DNA from 2 places in the Dechloromonas sp. ZS-1 genome. Region 2 is predicted to be linked to the other one. Evidence: predicted binding sites of a transcription regulator. Region 2 holds the regulator's gene; the other holds the start of a gene.
The links. Region 2 encodes sigma-54, which starts transcription at its own class of promoters, with help from an activator protein. Its sites were predicted from a motif close to TGGCACGCTTNCTGCTNA; they were not measured.
Positions count from the first base shown of each region.

Region 1 (8,108 bases), on a different contig from region 2:
GGGCGTCAAGGTCATCGCGCCGTGGCGCGAGTGGGACCTGCTGTCCCGCGAAAAGCTGCTGAACTACGCCGAAACCCACGGTATCCCCATCGACATGAAGCACCGCAATGGCGGTTCCCCGTACTCGATGGACGCCAACCTCCTGCACATCTCCTTCGAAGGCCGTCACCTCGAAGATCCGTCGGCTGAAGCCGAGGAATCCATGTGGCGTTGGACCGTGTCGCCGGAACAGGCACCGGATGCCGCCGAATACCTCGACATCGATTTCGAGCAGGGCGACATCGTGGCCCTGAACGGCGTGCGCATGAGCCCGGCTCAGGTGCTGACCAAGCTGAACGAACTGGGCGGCAAGCACGGCATCGGTCGTCTGGATCTGGTCGAAAACCGTTATGTCGGCATGAAGTCCCGCGGCTGCTACGAAACCCCGGGCGGAACGATCATCCTGAAGGCCCACCGCGCCATCGAATCGGTCACTCTGGACCGCGAAGTCGCCCACCTCAAGGACGACCTGATGCCGCGTTACGCCAGCCTGGTGTACAACGGTTACTGGTGGAGCCCGGAGCGTGTTGCGCTGCAGACCCTGATCGATCACACCCAGCAGACCGTGAACGGCAACGTGCGCGTCAAGCTGTACAAGGGTAACGTGATCGTCGTCGGCCGCGACTCCAAGACCGACTCGCTGTTCGATCCGACCATCGCCACCTTCGAGGACGATGCCGGTGCCTACGACCAGCGCGATGCCGGTGGCTTCATCAAGCTCAATGCGCTGCGCATGCGCATTGCCGCCAACCTGAAAGCGCGCAAGGGCTAAGTCACGATGGAAAACGGCACCCTGTTCGGGTTGACCGAAGAACAGATCACCGACTTCTTCTCCACCTGGGGGGTCGGTGCTTTCATCCTGTTCATGCTCTTCATCATTGGCGAGATCGCCTGGAAGTCGAAGGCCGGGAAGACGGGCACCTTTGTGCTTTTTTTCGTGCTGGCCTTCGGCATGGTGGGCTTCATCGCCAAATCCGTCATTCAGAAAATCTGGGGAATTTAAATGTCTCAATTCGATCAAGTTTCCGTCGTCAAGCAGGCCAATGTCTACTTTGACGGCAAGTGCGTCAGCCACACCGTCATCCTCGCCGATGGCACCAAGAAGACCGTTGGCGTCATCCTGCCGTCCAGCCTGACCTTCAACACCGGCGCGCCGGAAATCATGGAAGGCGTTGGCGGATCCTGCCGCGTCAAGCTCAAGGGCCAGACCGAGTGGACCACCTACGGTGCCGGTCAGTCCTTCGACGTGCCGGGCAACTCGTCCTTCGAGATCGCCTGTGACGAGCCGTACCACTACGTCTGCCACTTCGGCTAAGATTTTCCGGGTTAACCGGTTGGAACCCGGCTGCGTGCCGGGTTTTTCATTTCAGGAGTTTCAAAATGCCGTCTTTTGATTTCACGTCCGAAGCCGACATGGTGGCGCTGAAGAACGCCGTCGATGTCGCCGCACGCCAGATCGACAACCGCTACGACTTCAAGGGCACCTCGGCCAAGGTCGAGCTGAACGAGAAGGACAAGGTCATCACGCTCTGGGGCGATTCCGAGTTCCAGCTCGACCAGATCAAGGACCTGCTTTTCCCGGCCATGGAAAAGAAGGAGAAGGACAGCGTCAAGCGTCTGGATGTCCAGAAGGTGCAAAGCGTTTCCGGCAACAAGACCAAGCAGGAAATGAAGATCAAGGACGGGATCGACAGCGAACTCGCCAAAAAGATCGTCAAGCTGATCAAGGATGCCAAGCTGAAGGCCCAGGCCTCGATTCAAGGCGATGCCGTGCGTGTTTCCGGCAAGAAGATCGATGAACTGCGCGAGGCCATCACGCTCGTCCGTTCAAAAATCACCGATTTCCCGATCAAGGACGGCAACTACCGCGATTGATCGGCGCTTGATTAGGCACCGGATTTTTGGCGATTTTTGGCTTTTCCCGACGGTCGACCGTCGGCGCGGCGGGAAAATCTGAAAGAGAAAGGGGCGGCGGAAGCGGCCCCTTTTTGTATGCTGCGTTCTCGGTCGGTCTTCAGCGTGCCAGACCGCGGATCCAGTGGCCATAGAGCGCGTCGGCAAAGCGCCGCATGGCCGGCAGGCGATCCGGCGCCTCGCGCAGCATGGTCTCCGGTGTCTGGATCGCTTCGCGCACCTCGACGCCGGCGACTTCCTCAGGCCAATGCTCGCACCAGCTGGCGATCATCTCCGGCGTCATCTCGACATGGCATTGCATGCCGAGATGCGGACCTCGGACAAAGGCCTGGTTGGCGCAGGCGGTGTTGCCCAGCAGGCGGCTTGCGCCCGGCGGGAGGCTGAAGGTTTCCCCGTGCCAGTGAAAGAGCGGGACAGATTGCCCGGCCTGTTCGCCCAGCCAGGTTTGAGCGAGGGCGTGGCGTTCTGCAAAAACAGGCCCCCAGCCGATTTCCTTGATCGGATTGCGGGTGATCTCGCCGCCCAGGGCCTTGCTCATCAGCTGTCCGCCCAGACAGTGGCCGATCACCGGCTTGCCGAGGCGGTCGGCATCGCGGATCAGGGCGCAGCTCTGTTCGATCCAGGGCAAAGGGTCATTGACACTCATGGGGCCGCCCATGAAACAGAGGCCGGAAAAGTCGGCGGCTTGCGCTGGAATGGGGGCGCCCGCATCCACTGCGATGAGCTGCCAGGGAATCCGGTTATTCTCTAGGAATATGGCAAAATAGCCCGGTCCTTCAATGGGAGCATGACGAAAAATGGCAACAGGCAACATGGTGGGCAGCCTCCAGAAAATGACACGGTATTGTACGTTGGCTGTTGTGGGGGCGCTCGCCGCGATGCCCGTGCTCGCCCAAAACGTGGGGCTGGCCGGCATCATGGGGAGCAAGGCCATGCTGATCATCAACGGTAGCGAACCTCAGTCCGTGCCGGTGGGGCAGTCGCTCGATGGGGTCCGGGTGATTTCGATCAGCGGGGATCAGGTGATCGTCGAGATCGGCGGCAAAAAGCGTCCGCTGCGCGTCGGTCAGCATGCGGTGGGGGCACCGGCCGCAGATGGCTCCGGCAAGGTGATCCTGACCGCGGACTGGCGCGGCCATTTCATCACCACCGGCAACGTCAATGGCACTTCCTTGCGCTTCCTGGTCGACACCGGTGCGACCTCCATCGCGCTTGGCCCCACCGATGCCCGGCGGATCGGGATCGATCCCAATCAGGGGCAGAAGGGGCTGGTCGGCACGGCCAACGGCAACGCCGTGGTTTCCCGTGTTGTGTTGAATACCGTGCGGATCGGGGACATTACGTTGCATAATGTCGAGGCTGTCGTGATGCCGACCGAAATGCCGGAAGCCTTGCTGGGCATGAGTTTCCTCAATCGCATGGAAATGCAGCGGGACGGCAACACGATGACATTGAAAAAACGCTTCTAGGAGAAACACGATGCCGCAACGCGATCAGGAAATAGCGCTTCTGCGCACAGAGTTGGAACTTCTGATGGGCGAGCGGCAAGCACTCCTCAAGGTGGTGGGCGCTTCTGCTGCGCTGATCGCCAGCCTGGACAGCAAGCGCCTGCCCGTGGCTGCCGTTGAGGCGGCCGATGTGGTCGCCACCTCGATCAATCTGCTGTCTGAAGAGACGCTCCAGGATGCGCTGGCGGCGGTCAACGCCGAAATCGAGGAAGATTCCGACGCAGCATGACGATCAGCCTGGATCAATTGCGCGCGGCGGCTGCCCCTGAACCGCTTCAGGGCGTCGTTGTCCAGGAGGATGGATCGGATGCCCTGGCCTTGACGCCGGCGGCAGTCCTCTTCCCCATCGTGCAGCATGCGACCGGCTTGACCGTGTTGCTCACCCAGCGCACGGCGCATCTGAAGGACCATGCGGGGCAGATCAGCTTTCCCGGTGGGCGCGTCGAGCCGGAGGATCTGAGCCCGCTCCATACCGCCCTACGCGAGACGGAAGAGGAAATCGGGCTGGCCCGTCGTCATGTCGAACCGCTTGGCTATCTGCCGGAATACCGAACCGGTACCGGTTTTGCCGTCACGCCGGTGCTGGCCCTGGTGCAGCCGCCTTTTGAACTGCAGCTGGATCCCTTCGAGGTGGCCGAGGCCTTCGAGGTTCCGCTCGCCTTCCTGCTTGATCCTGCCAATCATCAGCAGCACAGTCTGCATTACCGCGGCGCATTACGTAGCTACTATGCGATGCCCTGGGGAGAGTATTTCATCTGGGGGGCGACCGCCGGCATGATCCGCTCGTTGTGCGCCCGCATGGGATTGCTGCCCACGTGACTGCGTCGTGCTGTGGTATGGTGGTGAGCCTGATTGAATTTCTGCCCATAGAGGCCGTCGACGTCGCACCATGAGCCTGTTTTCCCTGATCGCCGTTTTCCTGCTGGAGCAACTGCAACCGCTGAATTACCGCCGTTTCGTGGCGGACCCGCTGGCGGCCTGGGCGGATTTCGTGGAGGGGCAGGTTAATGCCGGTGCGCACCGGCATGGCGTGCTCGCCTGGGGCATTGCGGTGGCCTTGCCCGTACTCGTGATCGGCGGGTTGTACGTTGCCCTCTGTGCCTTGAATCCGCTCTTTGGCTTCATCCTGAACGTACTGGTCTTGTACCTGACGATGGGCTTCCGGCAGTTCAGCCACCATTACACCGAAATCCAACTGGCGCTGCGTCTTGAGGATTTGCCGCGGGCGCGTGAACAACTCGCCGCCTGGCAGGGGCGCTCGGCCGATCATCTGGGCAGCGAGGCGATTGCCCGTCTCAGTATCGAGATGGCTTTGGCGGCCTCGCATCGCCATGTCTTTGCCGTGCTGTTCTGGTTTGTCCTGTTGCCCGGACCGTGCGGTGCCGTTCTCTACCGCCTGGCGCACATCGTCTACGAGCGCTGGTCGCGCCGTGAGATCGCGGAGGGAAACAATTTTGCTACATTTTCACAACGCATTTTCGGTATGATCGACTGGTTGCCGTTGCGTGCCACGGCCAGCGCTTTTGCCATCGTCGGTGATTTCGAGGATGCCGTGTATTGCTGGCGCAATCAGGCTGCCGCCTGGCCGGATCGCGATCTTGGGATCGTGCTGGCGGCAGGGGCGGGCGCGCTGGGGGTCGAACTCGGCTCGCCGATTGTCGATGGCAGCGAAGTGACGGATCGTGCCGCGCTGGGCGTGGGGGATCCGCCTGACGCCGATTTCATGCAAAGCGCCGTGGGGCTCGTCTGGCGAGCCACGGTGCTGTGGATGTTGTTGCTCTTTTTGTTGGGGCTCGCCAGTCTGGTGGGCTGAATCAATTTCTAGTGGAGGTGTTTACATGAGCAGAGAAGTTGTCGTTCTGAGCGCAGTCCGTTCCGCCATCGGTTCTTTCGGTGGTTCCCTGGCCGATTTCGAAACCAGCGAACTGGCCGGCATCGTGATGAAGGAAGCGGTTGCCCGCTCCAACGTCGATCCGCAGCAGATCAACTATGTCACCGTTGGCACCACCATGCCGACCGACTCCCGCTACGCTTACGCCTCCCGCGTTGCTTCCATTCAGGCCGGTCTGCCGATGGAGTCCGTGGCCATGCAGGTGTCCCGCCTGTGCGCCTCCGGCCTGCAGGGTATCGTCACGACCGCCCAGAACATCATGCTGAGCGATGCCGACTACGGGATCGGTGGCGGTGTCGAAGTCATGTCCAAGGCCGCTTACCTGATGCCGGCGCTGCGTTCCGGCGCCCGCATGGGTGACACCAAGGCCGTCGACTCCATGGTGGCCGTGCTGACCGACCCGTTTGGCGTCGGCCACATGGGTATCACCGCAGAAAACCTGGCTGCCAAGCATGGCATCACCCGCGAACAGCAGGACGAATTCGCCGCTGAGTCCCAGCGTCGTGCCGCTGCCGCACAGGATGCCGGTTACTTCAAGTCGCAGATCGTGCCGATCGTCAAGCAGACCCGCAAGGGCGAAGTGGTCTTCGATGCCGACGAGTACATCAAGCGTGGCACCACCGTCGAAACCCTGGCCAAGATGAAGCCGGCGTTCAAGAAGGACGGTACGGTCACCGCCGGTAACGCTTCCGGTATCAACGACGGCGCTGCCTTCTTCGTGCTGGCTGCAGCCGATGTGGCTGCCAAGAATGGCCAGAAGGCCATGGCCCGCATCGCTGGTTACGCCGTGGCCGGCGTGCCGAACGACGTCATGGGCGAAGGCCCGATCCCGGCGACCAAGCTGGCCCTGAAAAAGGCTGGCCTGACCCTGGATCAGATGGACGTCATCGAATCCAACGAAGCCTTTGCCGCGCAGGCCCTGTCGGTCTCCAAGGTGCTGGGTCTGGATCCGGCCAAGACCAACCCGAACGGCGGTGCCATCGCCCTGGGTCACCCGGTTGGCTGTTCCGGTGCCTTCATCGCAACCAAGGCCCTGTACGAACTGGAACGCATCGGCGGCAAGTACGCGCTGGTCACCATGTGTATCGGCGGCGGTCAGGGTATTGCGGTCATCTTCGAACGCGCCTGATGCAGCGACGGCCTTCCGGCCGTCTCGCCCCAAGCCCTGCCGGCCTGTGCCCGCAGGGCTTTTTCTTTGCACCACGCTGAGGCTGTATCGCACCGCGCTGGTGCGTATGTCATGTTTGGTGCAGGGAATGGCCTTGATTTGATGGATGTTTTTCGGGTGGCATGCTTGCTGCTGTAGTTAAGCCGGGAGCATCCTCAGAGACGAGTGTCCATCATGAACTTCTATAACGAGATGTATGACGCCAATGGTGGCGTCCGGGCGCATTACCAGGGGTACGATGCCTGGCTGAAATCAACGCCGAGCGAGCGCATCGAGCGCAAGCGGGCCGAGGCCGATCTGGCTTTTCACCGTGTCGGCATCACCTTTGCGGTGTATGGCGAAGAGGCGGGCAAGGAGCGGCTGATCCCGTTCGATATCGTGCCGCGCATCATTCCGGCCAGCGAGTGGAAAGCCCTGGAGCGCGGCATGCGCCAGCGCGTCAAGGCCTTGAACCTCTTCCTGTGGGACATCTATCACGATCAGGAAATCCTGAAGGCGGGCATCATTCCGGCCGAGCAGGTGCTGAACAATGCCCAGTACCGGCCGGTCATGCAGGGCGTTGATGTGCCGGGTGGCATCTACGCCCATATTGCCGGGGTCGATGTGGTACGGGCCGGGGCGGGCGAATTCTACGTGCTGGAAGACAACCTGCGCGTGCCCTCCGGCGTCTCCTACATGCTGGAAGACCGCAAGATGATGATGCGGCTTTTTCCTGAACTCTTCGCCAAGCACAAGGTGGCGCCGGTACAGCACTATCCGGACATGCTGCTGGAAAAACTGCGGGCGGTGGCACCGCAAGGCGTGGCCGATCCGACGGTGGTCGTGCTGACCCCCGGCGCGTATAACAGCGCCTATTTCGAACACAGCTTCCTGGCTCAGCAGATGGGTGTGGAACTGGTCGAGGGGCGCGATCTCTTCGTCAAGGACAATGTGGTCTATATGCGGACGACGCAGGGGCCGCAGCGGGTGGATGTGATCTATCGCCGCATCGATGACGACTTTCTCGATCCGCTCGCCTTCCGTCCGGATTCCGCACTCGGCGTGCCGGGCATCCTGAAGGCCTATCAGGCAGGCAATGTCACATTGGCCAATGCCATCGGGACCGGGGTGGCCGACGACAAGTCGATCTATCCCTATGTCCCGGAGATGATCCGCTTCTATTTGGACGAGTCGCCGATCCTGAACAACGTGCCGACCTACATGTGTCGCAAGCCGGAGGAATTGAAGTACGTCCTCGATCATCTGCCGGAGCTCGTCGTCAAGGAAGTGCACGGGGCCGGGGGGTACGGCATGCTGGTCGGGCCGGCCTCGACCAAGGAACAGATCGAGCGCTTTCGCCAGTTGCTGATTGCCAAGCCGGACGGCTACATCGCCCAGCCGACCTTGGCGCTGTCCAACTGCCCGACCTTTGTCGAGGAGGGCATTGCCCCGCGCCACCTCGATTTGCGGCCGTTCGTGCTGTCTTCGGGCAAGTGCGTGAACATGGTGCCGGGTGGCCTGACCCGGGTGGCCCTGACCAAGGGCTCGCTGGTGGTCAATTCGTCGCAGGGCGGCGGGACCAAGGATACCTGGGTGCTGGAGGATGAAT
Region 1 is NZ_JBDIYD010000003.1:120,867-128,974, reverse strand. It holds gene AACO21_RS05680 (argininosuccinate synthase) at 1-811, shown strand, start outside; gene AACO21_RS05675 (DUF2788 domain-containing protein) at 818-1,042, shown strand; gene AACO21_RS05670 (pyrimidine/purine nucleoside phosphorylase) at 1,043-1,354, shown strand; gene AACO21_RS05665 (YajQ family cyclic di-GMP-binding protein) at 1,420-1,914, shown strand; gene AACO21_RS05660 (type 1 glutamine amidotransferase) at 2,054-2,767, opposite strand; gene AACO21_RS05655 (TIGR02281 family clan AA aspartic protease) at 2,751-3,422, shown strand; gene AACO21_RS05650 (hypothetical protein) at 3,433-3,690, shown strand; gene AACO21_RS05645 (CoA pyrophosphatase) at 3,687-4,280, shown strand; gene AACO21_RS05640 (CobD/CbiB family protein) at 4,351-5,274, shown strand; gene AACO21_RS05635 (acetyl-CoA C-acyltransferase family protein) at 5,300-6,481, shown strand; gene AACO21_RS05630 (circularly permuted type 2 ATP-grasp protein) at 6,695-8,108, shown strand, end outside.
Region 1: AACO21_RS05630 (circularly permuted type 2 ATP-grasp protein) is a predicted target of sigma-54. The motif match lies at 6,639-6,656, and genes of this name have one in related genera.

Region 2 (8,108 bases):
ACCACACTATACCGTGTCCGGGCCCCGAATGACGAATCAGGCAATTTCTATACCATCCGTGGCCCCTGTGCCATAATCCGCTCAAATTTTCGAGGACTCCCCCATGGACGACAACAAGGCAAAAGCGCTGGCAGCGGCGCTGCAACAGATCGAAAAGCAATTCGGCAAGGGCTCCATCATGAAGATGGGCGAAGCCGATGTCGAACAGGGCCTGCAGGTCGTGTCGACCGGCTCGCTCGGCCTGGACATCGCGCTTGGCGTCGGCGGCCTGCCGCGTGGCCGTGTGGTCGAAATCTACGGCCCGGAATCCTCCGGCAAGACCACCCTCTGTCTGCAAGTCGTTGCCGAAATGCAGAAACAGGGCGGTGTGGCGGCCTTCATCGATGCAGAACACGCGCTTGACCCCTCCTACGCCCAGAAACTGGGCGTCAATGTCGGCGAACTCCTGATCTCCCAGCCCGATACCGGCGAGCAGGCACTTGAAATCGCCGACATGCTGGTGCGTTCCGGCTCGGTCGACATCATCATCGTGGACTCGGTGGCTGCCCTCACCCCGCGCGCCGAAATCGAAGGCGAAATGGGCGACCAGATGGTCGGCCTGCATGCCCGCCTGATGTCCCAGGCCCTGCGCAAGCTGACCGCGAACATCAAGAAGACCAACACCCTGGTCATCTTCATCAACCAGATCCGCATGAAGATCGGCGTCATGTTCGGCTCCCCGGAAACCACCACCGGTGGTAACGCGCTCAAGTTCTACGCTTCCGTGCGTATGGACATCCGCCGTATCGGCGGCATCAAGAAGGGCGACGAGGTGATCGGCAACGAAACCAAGGTCAAGGTCGTCAAGAACAAGGTCTCGCCCCCGTTCCGTGAAGCGATTTTCGACATCCTGTACGGCGAGGGCATCTCCCGCGAAGGCGAAATCATCGAAATGGGCGTGGCTCACAAGCTGATCGACAAGTCGGGTGCCTGGTACTCCTACAAAGGCGAAAAGATCGGCCAGGGCAAGGACAATGTCCGTGAATTCCTGAAGGCCAATCCGGCCATCGCGCAGGAAGTCGAAGCCGGCATTCGCGAAGCCGCTGCAGTGACCGTGATCAAGCCGACCAAGGCTGCCGCTGCCGATGCCTGACCTCCGGGTCAAGGCGCTGCAACTCCTGACCCGGCGAGATCACAGCCGGGCGGAGCTGCACAAGAAACTGGCCCCGTTGGCCGAATCCGAGGACGCGCTGGAAGCCGTCCTCGATGCCTTGCAGGCGGAGCGCCTGCTCTCCGATTCCCGCTTTGCCAGCCAGCGCGCCAGCCAGCGCGGCAGCCGCTACGGCAATGCCCGTCTGCGTCAGGAACTGCGTCAGCAAGGCGTCAATGACGAAGACATTACCGAGGCACTCGATGGCGCGGGTGAAGAGGTGGAGCGCTGCCGTCAGGTGTGGGCCAAAAAATACGGTCGACCGCCGGAAAGTGCGGAAGAACGTGCCAAACAGCTCCGTTTCCTGCAATATCGCGGCTTTTCCGGCGACAGCATTCGCCGGGTGATCAGCGGAGCAGATGAATGAGCATTGCCGATAATGCCGCGACCCTGTCGGCCAACAACCTGAAAAAGCGCTACAAGGCGCGTACCGTCGTCGAAGATGTGTCCTTCCAGGTCCGCTCCGGCGAGGTCGTTGGCTTGCTCGGCCCCAACGGTGCCGGCAAAACCACCTGCTTCTACATGATCGTCGGTCTGGTGGCGGCCGATGGGGGCGAAGTCCAGCTCGACGACAGCCGTCTGACCCATCTGCCCATGCATGCGCGGGCCCGCCAGGGCGTCTCCTATCTGCCGCAGGAAGCCTCCGTCTTCCGCAAGCTCAATGTCGAAGACAACATCCGGGCCATCCTGGAGTTGCAAAACCTGTCCGCCAAGGACACCGACGAGCGTCTGGAAAACCTGCTGGCCGAACTGCACATCGCCCATGTCCGGCACGTCAATGCGGCGGCTCTCTCCGGTGGCGAGCGCCGTCGCTGCGAAATCGCGCGGGCCCTGGCCACCAACCCGCGCTTCATCCTGCTCGACGAACCGTTTGCCGGGGTCGACCCGATTGCCGTGCTGGAAATCCAGAAAATCATCCGTTTCCTGAAGGAGCGGGGCATCGGCGTTCTGATCACCGACCATAACGTACGCGAAACCCTGGGGATCTGCGACCACGCCTACATCATCAACGCCGGTCGCGTGCTGGCGTCTGGACGGCCGAACGAAATCGTCGATAATGAAAGCGTCCGCAAGGTTTACCTCGGCGAGCATTTCAAACTTTGATCCCTCCCCTCGCCTGACACCGACCCATCGATGAAACCTGCTCTCCAGCTCAAACTGTCCCAGCATCTGGCGCTGACGCCCCAGTTGCAGCAGTCGATCAAGCTGTTGCAGCTGTCCACCATCGAGATGAAGCAGGAAATCGAACGCTACCTGCTCGAAAATCCGATGCTGGAACGGGAAGACGATGGCGAGCTCGGCTTTGCCGGTGCCCAGCAGTTTGATGCCCCGGCTAACCGCGAGCAGGAAGCCGAACGGAGCGAGACACCGCCGGCCGGTGAAGAGCGGGAAAGCCTGCCGGAAGGCATGGGCGAAGTCGATGATGATCGTTGGACCAGCGATGCCGGCACCTATTCCGGGGCCGGTCGTGATGAGGACGATGACAGCGACGCCCACGACATTCATGCCGCCACGGTCAGCCTGCGCGACCATCTGGGCTGGCAGTTGGGCATGACTCAACTCTCGGAGCGCGACCGCAGTCTGGTGCGTTTTCTGATCGAAGCGCTGGACGACGACGGTTACCTTTCTGCCTCGCTCGAGGAACTGCTCGAAACCCTGCCGCCGGAATATGAAATCGAGCTTGAAGAGCTCGAAATCGCGCTGCGTCACATCCAGAATTTCGATCCGACCGGTATCGGCGCGCGTACGCCGGCCGAATGCCTGCGCCTGCAGTTGCTGGCCCGGCGCGATGAGCCGGCCTGTGATCTGGCCTTGGTCATCGTCGACAAGCATCTCGAATTGCTGGCAGGCCGTGATTTTGCCCGTCTGAAGAAGTTGACCGGCTGTGACGACGAGACCTTGAAGGCGGCCCACGCCTTGATCGTCAGTCTCGATCCGCGCCCCGGTGCGCCCTATGCCCAGGTCGAAGCCCGCTACATCACGCCGGATGTGATCGTGAAGAAGCTCAAGGGCAAATGGACCGCCTACATCAATCCGGATGCCTATCCGCGGTTGCGCATCAATCGCCTGTACGCCGAAATCCTGGCCAAGCAGCGTCGTGGCAACGGCAACATGACGGCGCAGCTCCAGGAAGCCCGCTGGCTGATCAAGAACGTCCAGCAGCGCTTCGATACCATTCACCGCGTGACCCAGGCCATTGTCGATCGTCAGCGCCAGTTCTTCGAACATGGCGAGGTTGCCATGCGTCCGCTGGTGCTGCGCGAGATTGCCGATATCCTCGGCCTGCACGAGTCGACCGTATCGCGCGTGACGAGTCAGAAATACATGGCGACGCCGCGCGGCATCTTCGAATTGAAGTATTTCTTCGGCAGCCATGTCGCCACCGATACCGGGGGCGCTTGTTCTGCAACCGCTATCCGGGCGCTGATCAAACAGCTGATCGCTGCGGAAGATGGCAAGAAGCCCTTGTCGGATAGTCAAATATCCGAAATACTAGGCCAACAGGGGATCGTTGTAGCGCGACGCACGGTAGCCAAATACCGCGAGTCCTTGAACATTCCGCCTGTTAATTTACGCAAGACCCTGTAGTGAGAGGAGAATTAAATGAATCTGCAGATCGCTGGTCATCACATCGAAGTCACGCCGGCTTTGCGCGAATATGTCGAAAACAAGCTCGACCCCGTTATTCGCCACTTTGACAAAGTTACCGGGGTGAACGTCGTTCTCTCCGTCGAAAAGCTGAAGCAGAAGGCGGAAGTGACCGTGCACGTACCGGGTAAGGACATGCATGTCGAAGAATCCGGTGACGATCTCTATGCTGCGATCGATGCCATGTTTGACAAGCTGGACCGTCAGGTTCAGAAGTACAAGCAGAAGGTGCAGGATCACCACCGCGGCGAAAAGGCCGCCCACCACATGGCTGACTAACAGCCGCCAGGCCGCGTTTCCTTTCGGAAATGCGGCCTTTGTGTTTCTTCGTAGCCCATGAATCCGTTGTCCAATCTCCTGTCGGTCTCCCAGGTTCTCCTTGATCTGGAAGCCGGTAGCAAGAAACGCGTCTTCGAACAGGCAGGTATCCTGTTTGAAACGCATCTCGGCATTGCCCGTTCGGTCATTTTCGACAGCCTGTTTGCCCGCGAAAAGCTGGGCTCCACCGGGCTGGGCCAGGGTATTGCCATCCCGCATGGCCGTATCAAGGGCCTGAAGCAGGCTGCTGGCGCCTTCATCCGTCTGCCAGCCCCGATTCCCTTTGATTCACCCGATGGCCGACCGGTCAATCTGCTTTTCGTCCTGCTGGTGCCGGAACAGGCGACCGAGCAGCATCTGCAGATTCTGTCCGAACTCGCTCAGCGCTTTTCCGATCGTGCCTTCCGTGACGCCTTGGCCGCAGCACCGGATGCCGACTCCATCGTGGCCCTTTTTTCCTGATTGACCTGCGTGCGCCATATTCGTCTCGTCCAGCTTTACGAGGACAACCGCGAAAAGCTCCTGCTCAACTGGATGCAGGGGCATGAATCCGACCGCAAGATCGAACTGCGGCACGCCAATATCTACGGTGCCGATGTCGTCGGGCACATCAACATCATCCACCCGGAACGTTTACAAGTCTTGGGCCAGGCCGAGTATGACTGGGCCTTGCGCATTGGCGAACGGCGCTTCGGACAGATGTTCAGCGACCTGCTTGCAGCGCAACCGCCGGCGGTGATCGTCGCAGACGGTATCGCTCCGCCGGAGTCCCTGGTCGAGGCATGCCGCCTCTCCAATACGCCCCTCCTCTATTCTCCGAAGCCGGCATCGGCCGTCATCGATCTGCTGCGTATTTACCTGTCGGCGCGCTTGGCGGATACGGTCAGTCTGCACGGTGTGTTCATGGACGTCTTGGGCATGGGCGTTCTGATCACGGGTGATTCCGGCGTCGGCAAGTCCGAGTTGGCGCTGGAGCTGATTTCCCGTGGTCATGGTCTGGTCGCAGACGATGTCGTCGAAATGGCCCGGATTGCCCCGACGACCATCGAGGGGCGCTGCCCGGGCATGTTGCGTGACTTCTTGGAAGTCCGTGGCCTGGGCCTGTTGAATATCCGCACCATCTTCGGCGAGACGGCGTCACGTCGGAAGATGAAGCTGAAACTCATCGTTCACCTGCAAAAAACCGTGGCCGGCAGCGATGCGCCGCGTTTGCCGCTGGATGCCCAAACCCAGGAAGTCCTCGGTGTCCCGGTCCGCAAGGTGGTCATACCGGTGGCGGCCGGTCGCAACCTGGCGGTGCTGCTGGAAGCGGCGGTACGCAATACCATCCTGCAATTGCGTGGCATCGACAGCATGCAGGACTTCATGGACCGTCAGCAGCGCATGATGCTTGACGAAGAAGGCTGATTTACCGATAGTCCTGTCGTTCCATCACCCAATTTCAGGAGATCTGTCATGAAGAAACTGCTCGTTTTGTTGGCAATGGCTGTGGCAACTTCGGCATCCTACGCAGCGGATGATTGTGCAGCCCGTGCTGCTGAGAAAAAGCTGGCCGGTGCGGCCAAGAACAGCTTCATGAAGAAGTGTGAGAAGGATGCGATGGGGCCGGCAGGTCAGGCCTGTGAAGCCAAAGCCAAGGAAAAGAAGCTGGCCGGCGCGGCCAAGAACAGCTTCATGAAGAAGTGTGTTGCGGATGCCAGCTGATTTCTGCTGACAGCGCGATGCCAAGACTGGCCACCTGCGGGTGGCCGGTTTCGTTTACGCCCTAACGGATTTCGAATTCCGCACCTTCGACTTCCGGATCGTGATGCGAGGTGCCGAAAGACAGGGTTCCCCGTCCGGTGAGAATATGCCGGTCACGCCGCAGCACGATCTCCGGTTGGCTGCGATAGCGGATGAAGCAGCCATTGGTGCTGGTGTCGATCAACTCGATGCCATGTTCGTGCCATTCGAGGCGCGCATGCATGCGTGAACTCTTGCGGTCGTTGAGGCGAAGCTGGCAACTTGGATCACGCCCGATGGTCAGCACCGGCTGATCGGCATCGATGGTGAACAGCTGCCCTTCGAAGAGCAAGGTCATGCGCCGTTCCCCCTCACTGGTCGTGGCGGGCGGCAGGGGAAGCCAAGGCAGCTGGAAGAGATGCAGCAACTGCTGGTCATCGCGAACCGTTCGCTGCAGGGGGTCGGGTTCGTTGCGCACAAGAGAATGAGCAGGCAGGTGCGCGATCAGTGCCGGGCTGCAAAGAATCTGGTCGCGTCGGGCCATGCCGGCGATACGGGCGGCACAGAGGACGGTGCTGCCGCTCGGTCCATGCGGGGTCATCTCCGTGCCGCCCACGTGCATGCCGACGCGGATACCAAATTGCACGCCTTTGAGCGGCGGGAGATCGGCAATGCGCTGCTGCATTTCAAGGGCTGCCTGGCAGGCATCCTCGGCTTCATCAAAGATCGCCAGCACTTCGTCACCGACCTGATGGGTGATGCTCCCGCCCATCCCCTCGATGACATTACGAATCCGCTTCAGGCAACGGTCGATACCGTGACCCAGGGTGGACTCGTCCAGCCGCTCGTATAGCCGCGCGCTGCCGGCAACGTCGGCAAACAGGATGGCGCAGGTGCGAGGCGTGGCGGTCATGGCGGCGGCAGATTTATCCCATCAGGTTAATCGGGATGGTACCGGACATTGGCATGTCTTCGCGATCAAAAGCAATATCCCCCTCTTCGACCTCGGTGTCGAGCGTGAGGTTGCGGAAGTCGAAGAGGGCGTTGTCGCCCAGGTGGGAGGGCACCACGTTCTGCATGGCGGTGAACACCGATTCCGTACGGCCGGGGAAGCGCTTGTCCCACTCCGCCATCATTTCCTTGATCTTCTGGCGCTGCAGGTTTTCCTGGGAGCCGCAGAGGTTGCACGGAATGATCGGAAACTCCATGCCGCGCGCGTATTTGGCGATATCGGCTTCCGCGCAGTAGGCGAGCGGACGGATGACCACATGGGCTTTGTCGTCGGTCACCAGCTTGGGCGGCATGGCCTTGATCTTGCCGCCGAACAGCATGTTCAGGAAAAGCGTGTGCACCATGTCATCGCGATGGTGGCCGAGGGCGATCTTGTTGCAGCCCAGTTCCTTCGCCGTCTTGTAAATGATGCCGCGGCGCAGGCGGGAGCACAGGGAGCAGGTGGTCTTGCCTTCCGGGATCTTCTCCTTGACGATGGAGTAGGTGTCCGCTTCAACGATCCGGAAGTCGATGCCCAGTCCGCCCAGGTACTGCGGCAGTACGTGTTCGGGGAAGCCCGGCTGCTTCTGATCCAGGTTCATCGCAATCAGGCGGAACTTCACGGGGGCGCGCTTTTGCAGCGCCATCAGCATGTCGAGCAGCGTGTAGGAATCCTTGCCGCCGGACAGGCAGACCAGAATGGAATCCCCCTCCTCGATCATGTTGTAGTCGCCAATGGCTTTGCCAACGCGGCCTTCGAGGAGTTTGCGGAGCTTCAGGAGGGTATTGGAGTGGGTCATGATGCGGATTCGCCGTGTTTTCGGCGGTCGACCGGAAAAAACGGCAAGTTTACCGTGTTTGCGCGGGCTAAAATTGACCTTTTTCCCGAAGCGCACCGATGTCCCTGCCCGACGCCACCCCCGACGCCCTTGCCCACAGTGCCCGTTTGACCGATCTGCTTCGGCGTGAGATCGCCGGCAACGGCGGCTGGCTGCCCTTCTCCCGTTTCATGGAAGGCCTGCTCTATGCGCCGGGCCTGGGCTATTACACGGCAGGGGCGCGCAAGTTTGGTGCGGCGGGCGATTTCGTCACGGCCCCGGGTATGACCGGCCTGTTTGGCCAGGCGCTGGCGCAACAGGTGGCGCAGGTGATGGCGGTATCGGTGCCGAGCGTGCTTGAGATTGGCGCCGGAACCGGACGACTGGCAGCCGACCTGTTGCTCGAACTGGAGCGTCTGGGG
Region 2 is NZ_JBDIYD010000001.1:272,978-281,085, reverse strand. It holds gene recA (recombinase RecA) at 104-1,132, shown strand; gene recX (recombination regulator RecX) at 1,125-1,556, shown strand; gene lptB (LPS export ABC transporter ATP-binding protein) at 1,553-2,293, shown strand; gene AACO21_RS01365 (RNA polymerase factor sigma-54) at 2,324-3,778, shown strand; gene raiA (ribosome-associated translation inhibitor RaiA) at 3,794-4,117, shown strand; gene ptsN (PTS IIA-like nitrogen regulatory protein PtsN) at 4,175-4,618, shown strand; gene hprK (HPr(Ser) kinase/phosphatase) at 4,628-5,563, shown strand; gene AACO21_RS01345 (hypothetical protein) at 5,612-5,860, shown strand; gene AACO21_RS01340 (adenylate/guanylate cyclase domain-containing protein) at 5,922-6,791, opposite strand; gene ttcA (tRNA 2-thiocytidine(32) synthetase TtcA) at 6,805-7,668, opposite strand; gene AACO21_RS01330 (SAM-dependent methyltransferase) at 7,767-8,108, shown strand, end outside.